Regions from separate parts of the Streptomyces sp. NBC_01445 genome, predicted to be linked through region 3. Evidence: riboswitches for the same ligand, from Rfam matches in the RefSeq annotation. Region 3 holds a riboswitch; each other region holds the start of a gene.
The links. Region 3 has a riboswitch for cobalamin ahead of metE (5-methyltetrahydropteroyltriglutamate--homocysteine S-methyltransferase). Riboswitches for the same ligand answer to the same signal wherever they lie in the genome.
Positions count from the first base shown of each region.

Region 1 (2,253 bases), 7.3 Mb from region 3:
ACCCTGGCGGTGCGCAGCCAGGACCTCCAGCTGCCCGGCCTGCCCGGTGAACGCCACGCCCTTCAGCCGGCCCGCCATGGACCAGATCGATACCGTGCGTGCCTGGTGCTGCCAGGACAGCATCCGGTCGTCGTAAGGCTGCGCCGCCTGGGGCCGGAAGACGACTGGCTTGCCCGAGGCGCGAGTGTGCCGCTTGGTCCCGGGCCGCCCGTAACGACCGTTGCGCAGGTTCGCCTTCAAGGTGGTGTAGGCATCGCAGGTCTTCTTGATGGCGTGCTGGGCGGCCTGCGCGCCCAGTTGCCACCTGGCCCGGATCTCGGCGTAGGTGTGCTTGCGGAGCTCCAGTGGACGTCGCGCGTTCTCCTCGAATGCAACCTCGGCCGCCCAGGTCGCCGCTTGGTTGCAGGCGTGCAGGGTGGCCTCAAGTGCCGCCGCCTGTACGGGCGTCGGCAGCAGCTTCACCCGCACCACCAGCTTCACGATCAGCGAACCTATACACCTGGACGAAGCCCCACCACACGTTCGCCCCACCTCACCCGAGCGAGCGAAACCTGCCCCGCCCCTGCCCGCGCACACCGCCGTAGCCCGGCTCCGCCGGAACGCCCCCGGCCGCTCCGCGGCCGTGATGGCCTGCGGCACGTCACGGCGACGCTCCGCGTCGCACCCCGTGGATGCGATTCCTCCCGGGCGCGAACGACCGGGGTTCCTCGCAAGAACCCGCTGAAGGACAGAGCAGCCGGCCACGACGGCGCGCACGTGTCAGTGCGCGCCGTCCGTCGCGCAGTGCTCGAGAAGGTCCGCGGTCGCCGCGTCGACGACGCGGTAACGCACGATCCTGCCCTCCTTCTCCCCCTCGACCACTCCGGCCGCGCGCAGCAGCCGCAGCGCCTGCGAGACCGCCGGGTCGTTCATGCCCGTCGCGACGGCGAGATCCGACACGGCCAGCGGCCCCGCCCGGTACAGCGCGAGGAGCAGCGCGAGGCGGCGGGGATCGGCGAGCAGGGAGAACCGGTCGGCCCAGGCGCGGACATGTCCTGGCTCACCGATGGCGGCGATGGCTTCGCAGACCCGGTGGCCGTCGATCGTGCGGCGGTCGGCGCGCTCGGCAGGGACGAGATGCATGGCCCTATCCTCGCAGCCACCGATGTGATCTTGAATACCCGCGCACACCTACGCAGCTGTGCAGCCTTGCAGGCGTCGCCGACCGGCCTCTACTGTGGGCGGGCCGTGGTGCTCGGGAATTCGGTGACGGTCCCTCAAAGGACTCAGACCGAAGCGGCCCTCGCCACTGTGATCGGGCCCCGGGTCCCTCGGCAACGAGACGACTCGGGACGCCTTGCCCCACTACGCCACTGGCTGCCGCGCGCAGCTGGGAAGGCAGGGGCGGACGCGGACACCCGTCAGCCAGGAGACCGGCCACGGCATCTCACGAAGTGATTCCACGAGGTGTTGGAGCGTGACCGCATGGCCCTGCCCGTAAAGTCCCCGGCGACCGGACGCGACGCGTTCCACTGGCGGCGCGAGGACACCGTCCGCACCGCCGGGCTCCTCGCGGTGATCGCCGCACTCCATGTCGTCGCGTTCGGCGTGCTGTTCCTGCTCGTCGTGCCGGAGCACTACGAGGTGGGGTCGAAGGCCTTCGGCATCGGCCTCGGCGTCACCGCGTACACCCTGGGGATGCGGCACGCGTTCGACGCGGACCACATCGCCGCGATCGACAACACCACCCGCAAACTGATGGCCGACGGCAAGCGCCCGGTGTCGGTGGGGTTCTGGTTCGCGCTCGGCCACTCCAGCGTCGTGGTCGTGCTCGCCGCGCTGATCGCCGGAGGCACCCAGCTCGCCGGGCGGATCATGAACGAGGGGTCCGCCACCCATCAGACGCTCGGCGTCATGGGCACCACCATCTCCGGGTCCTTCCTCTACCTCATCGCGGCGCTCAACCTCGTCGCCCTGGTGGGGATCCTGCGGGTGTTCCGGGCGATGCGCGCGGGCTCGTACGACGAGGCGGAGCTCGAACAGCACCTGGATTCACGGGGGTTCATGAACCGGGTCCTCGGCCGGTTCACCAAGTCCATCACCCGCCCGGGCCAGATGTACCCGCTCGGCTTCCTCTTCGGCCTCGGCTTCGACACGGCGACCGAGGTCACGCTGATGGTGATGGCGGGCAGCGGCGCGGCGGCCGGACTGCCCTGGTACGCGATCCTGTGCCTGCCGCTCCTGTTCGCCGCCGGTATGAGCCTGTTCGACACC
Region 1 is NZ_CP109485.1:8,850,058-8,852,310, reverse strand. It holds gene OG574_RS40390 (RNA-guided endonuclease InsQ/TnpB family protein) at 1-480, opposite strand, end outside; gene OG574_RS40385 (ArsR/SmtB family transcription factor) at 760-1,122, opposite strand; cobalamin riboswitch at 1,212-1,435, shown strand; gene OG574_RS40380 (HoxN/HupN/NixA family nickel/cobalt transporter) at 1,465-2,253, shown strand, end outside.
Region 1: it holds a riboswitch for cobalamin, as region 3 does, so the genes downstream of both, OG574_RS40380 (HoxN/HupN/NixA family nickel/cobalt transporter) here and metE (5-methyltetrahydropteroyltriglutamate--homocysteine S-methyltransferase) in region 3, are expected to answer to the same signal.

Region 2 (2,253 bases), 6.1 Mb from region 3:
CGGGCGGCCTGCGCCTGCATGGCCTGCGCCCGCCCGATCTCGGCGCCCTCGCGCGTCACGAAGGAGTTGAGGGACATGTTCTGCCCCTTGAACGGCGCGACCTTCACCCCCTGCCGCACCAGCCACCGGCAGATCCCCGCGGTGACGACGCTCTTCCCGGCATCGGACGTGGTCCCTGCCACCAGCAGTCCGCCACCACTCACGACTTTCCCCTCCGCAACAGTGCCCGCCCCGCGACACACACGCCGAGGGCCAGCCAGCTCACGCGCCGCGAGAGCCGCGCCGCCCGCTCGACGTCGGCGGTCTCCACGGCCCGGCCCGACGCGTTCAGTACGGGCCGGTGCTCGACCCGCCCGCCGTACGACAACGTGCCCCCGAGCCGCACTCCGAGCGCCCCCGCGAACGAGGCCTCGACGACACCGGCGTTGGGGCTCGGGTGCAGCCGCGCGTCCTCGCGCCACGCCGTGAGCGCGCCGCGCGGACGGCCGCCCGCGACAGCGGCGAGCACGCCGGTCAGCCGCGCCCCCGGCCAGCCCGCCACGTCGTCGAGGCGCGCGGAGGCCCAGCCGTAGCGGCGGTACCTGGCCGACTTGTGCCCGACCATGGCGTCCAGCGTGTTCACGGCGCGGAACGCGACGAGCCCGGGGATGCCGGCGACGGCGCCCCACACGAGCGCGCCCACGACGGCGTCGGAGGTGTTCTCGGCGACGGACTCGACGACGGCCCGCGCGATCCCGTCCGCGTCCAGGGCCTGCGGGTCGCGCCCGCACAGATGCGGCAGCCGCTCGCGCGCCGCGTCCACGTCACCGGCGGCCAGCGCGCCCCCGATGGCGCGCGCCTCGCGGCCCAGCGACGTACCGCCGACGACCGCCCAGGTGGCGGCGGCGGTCAGCGCGATGGAGGCGGCGGGGGAGCGGCGCACGGCGCGCGCGGCGAGGCCACCGGCGACGGCGGCGCCTCCGGCGCACACAGCGGTGTGCACGGCGCCCCACCCGCGGTGGTCACGCCACAGCACGCGCTCGACGGCGCCCGCGGCCCGCCCGAACGCGGCGACCGGATGCCCGCGGCGCGGATCGCCGATCAGGAGGTCACCGAGGAGTCCGGCGGCGCTGCCGTACGCGAAGACGCGCTCGGCCCGCACGGTCAGCCCGCCGCTACGGCGAGGGGAACCCTTGTACTCGTTCTCGGCGGGAGCACCCGCAACTGGCAGCCGCGCATGGCGATATGTCCTCACTCAGGGTGTCCACGCCCTGGTTGGAAGAGACCGGCGGCGAGAGTTCCTGGCTCGCGGGGATCACTCCCCGGTGACAGTGGCGGGACCGCGCCGGATTCGCACCGGCTTCCTCTCCTGCTGCCGTAGATGGCCCCGGAAGTCCACCACGCCCCGCGAACGCCCGTCAACTTGCCGTTGACCTGCGAAGGGAGAGTGTGCTGAGGCCCACACGAAGCGGGGTGCGGGACGCCTTCGCGTCCCGCACCCCGCACTCCTGCCGGTTACCTCCGGTCAGGCGACGATCAGGAAGATCCCGTACCCGACGGCCGCCGCGCACAGGGCGAAGCAGGCGTACGCGCCGGAGACGGCCAGCGCCGCCGAGTTGCCCTGGGCCGCCGCCGACTCCCGCTTGGTGAGGCCGACGATGCCGAGGGTGAACAGGCCCACGAGGGCCACCGTGATCACGAGGCTGACTCCGAACACGGAGCCGAGTGCTGCCCAGTCGATGTGCATAGCGCTGCTGCTTCCTTAGACCGTGGCCGGGCGCGCGGGCTCCGCCGAGGGCGGGGCGGGCGAGGCGGGGATGGTGGTCTTCACGTCGGTGGCCAGGTCCGCGACCGTGCCGGCGGGCGGCGGGGTGACGGCCGCGATCGCGGTGGTCACGACGCCGGCGGGCTCGTCCGGGACGTCGACGCCGTCGATGTCGTCGTCCGTGACGTTCGTGTGGTCGATCGAGTTGCGCCGGGACAGCGCCCAGATGGTGCCCGCGCCGGCGATCAGGAGCAGCGCGGTGACGGCGACGCCCCACGAGCCCTGCTTGGTGAGGAACTCGGCGCCCGCGCCGACCAGACCGGCGGCCGGCAGGGTCAGGCCCCAGGCGATGAACATGCGGGTCGCGGTCGACCAGCGGACGACGCCGCCCTTGCGGCCGAGGCCCGAGCCCATGACGGCGCCGGAGCAGACCTGCGTCGTGGAGAGCGAGAAGCCGATGTGTGAGGAGGCGAGGATCGCGGTCGCGGCGCTGGTCTGGGCGGCGAAGC
Region 2 is NZ_CP109485.1:7,593,219-7,595,471, forward strand. It holds gene OG574_RS34530 (cobyric acid synthase) at 1-203, opposite strand, end outside; gene OG574_RS34535 (cobalamin biosynthesis protein) at 200-1,141, opposite strand; cobalamin riboswitch at 1,253-1,394, opposite strand; gene OG574_RS34540 (hypothetical protein) at 1,505-1,726, opposite strand; gene OG574_RS34545 (inorganic phosphate transporter) at 1,742-2,253, opposite strand, start outside.
Region 2: it holds a riboswitch for cobalamin, as region 3 does, so the genes downstream of both, OG574_RS34535 (cobalamin biosynthesis protein) here and metE (5-methyltetrahydropteroyltriglutamate--homocysteine S-methyltransferase) in region 3, are expected to answer to the same signal.

Region 3 (2,253 bases):
GCGGGGTACGCGAAGAGCACGGGGACTTCCTCGATGTCGAGGGCTCATGCGCGGAGCCCGGTCGCACGGTCTCCCCCGCCGCCCCGACCGGAGCCCGCGAAGGCTGCCAGCAGGTCTTCGGACTCGGGGTCACGCGGACGGTGCGCCTTCCCGGACCGCGTGCGGTCCAGTGGCCGATGCCCCGCCCGTCGCCCTCACCGCTGCGCGTCAGCTCCGGATTCGCACCGGATTCCCTGACACATACCTGTCCAAGATCCCGCAATGCGGGGCAGACGGGCATGAGTTCGACTGGCCTTGGAAAGCTACCACGCCGCCCGAAATCAGACGGCGGCCCCTTCTCCGAGGGTGTCCGCGGTGCGGGGCGGGCTCGCGCAGGAACGTCCCGCGTGCGTAGGGTGACCGGTGCAGTTGGTTCGCCCCGTCCGCCAGGCGGGAGCGTCGTAAGAGGGAACCCGGTGGGAATCCGGGACTGCCCCGCAGCGGTGAGCTGGAACGACCGCCGTCACACGCACTGGCCCGATGGATCGGGCTGGGAAGCGACGGCCAGTAGGTGTCCGCCCGACATCGGGTGGACGTGCCCGCGAGTCCGAAGACCTGCCCGTTGCCCGCGCGTGAACCATTCGCACGCGGATATCCCGGTGACCTCGTGGGCGGGTCGGCGTACACACCGAACGGGCGCGCGTGCCCTGCCGTACGCGACCGCGCCGTCCGGTCCGTGTCACCCTTCGCGCTCTCGTCCCCTCTCCGGGATCTCAGGGATTCATCTCGCGAAGGAGATCTCCGTGACCACCGATACCGCAGCCGCGGCAGCACGGGCCACCGTGTACGGCTACCCCCGCCAGGGCCCTGCCCGCGAACTCAAGAGGGCCGTCGAGGGCTACTGGAAGGGCCACGTCGGCGCCGACGCCCTCCGCTCGACCGCCGCCGGCCTGCGCCGCGCGAACTGGCACGAACTCGCCGACGCGGGCATCGGCGAAGTACCCACCGGCGACTTCTCGTTCTACGACCACGTCCTGGACGCCACCGTCATGGTCGGCGCCATCCCCGAGCGGCATCGCCCGGCCGTCGAGGCCGACGCGCTGGACGGCTACTTCGCCATGGCGCGCGGCACGCAGGACGTGGCGCCGCTGGAGATGACGAAGTGGTTCGACACCAACTACCACTATCTCGTACCGGAGTTGGGCCCAGGAACCGTGTTCACGGCCGACTCGGCCAAGCAGGTCGCCGAGCTCAAGGAGGCCCTCGCCCTGGGTCTGCCGGCCCGGCCCGTGCTCGTCGGCCCGGTCACCTATCTGCTGCTCGCCAAGCCCGCGCCCGGGGTGGCCGCCGACTTCGAGCCGCTGACCCTGCTCGACCGTCTGCTGCCGGTCTACGCCGAAGTCCTCGCCGACCTGCGCGAGGCGGGCGCCGAGTGGGTACAGCTCGACGAACCCGCCCTCGTCCAGGACCGCACGCCGGCCGAGCTGAACGCCGCCGGGCGCGCCTACCGCGACCTCGGCGCCCTCACCGACCGGCCCAAGATGCTGGTCGCCTCGTACTTCGACCGGCTCGGCGATGCCCTGCCCGTCCTGGCGGGAGCGCCGGTCGAGGGGCTCGCGCTCGACTTCACCGAGGCTGCCGCCGCCAACCTGGACGCCCTTGCCGCCGTCGGCGGGCTGCCCGGCAAGCGCCTGGTCGCGGGCGTCGTCAACGGCCGCAACATCTGGGTCGACGACCTGGAGAAGGCGCTGGCCACGCTCGGCACCCTGCTCGGCCTGGCCGACCGGGTCGACGTGGCCGCGTCCTGCTCACTCCTGCACGTCCCCGTCGACGCGGCGCTGGAGCGCGACATCGAGCCGCAGATCCTGCGCTGGCTCGCCTTCGCGCGCCAGAAGACCGCCGAGATCGCCACCCTCGCACGCGGCCTGACGCAGGGCACCCACACGATCTCGGCCCAACTCGCCGCCAACCGGGCCGCCCTGGCCTCCCGGACCGCCTCCGCCCTCACCCGTGACCCCGCCGTGCGCGCCCGCACCGCGGCGGTCTCGGCGGCCGACGCCCGCCGCGCGCAGCCGTACGCGGAACGTGCGGCAGCCCAGCGGGGCAGCCTCGGCCTCCCACTGCTGCCGACGACGACCATCGGCTCCTTCCCGCAGACGGCCGAGCTGCGCACCGCACGGGCCGGCCTGCGCGCCGGGCGGATCGACGACGCCGCGTACGAGGAGCGCGTCAGGGCCGAGATCCAGGAGGTGATCGCCTTCCAGGAGAAGGCCG
Region 3 is NZ_CP109485.1:1,509,098-1,511,350, forward strand. It holds cobalamin riboswitch at 92-289, opposite strand; cobalamin riboswitch at 393-616, shown strand; gene metE (5-methyltetrahydropteroyltriglutamate--homocysteine S-methyltransferase) at 783-2,253, shown strand, end outside.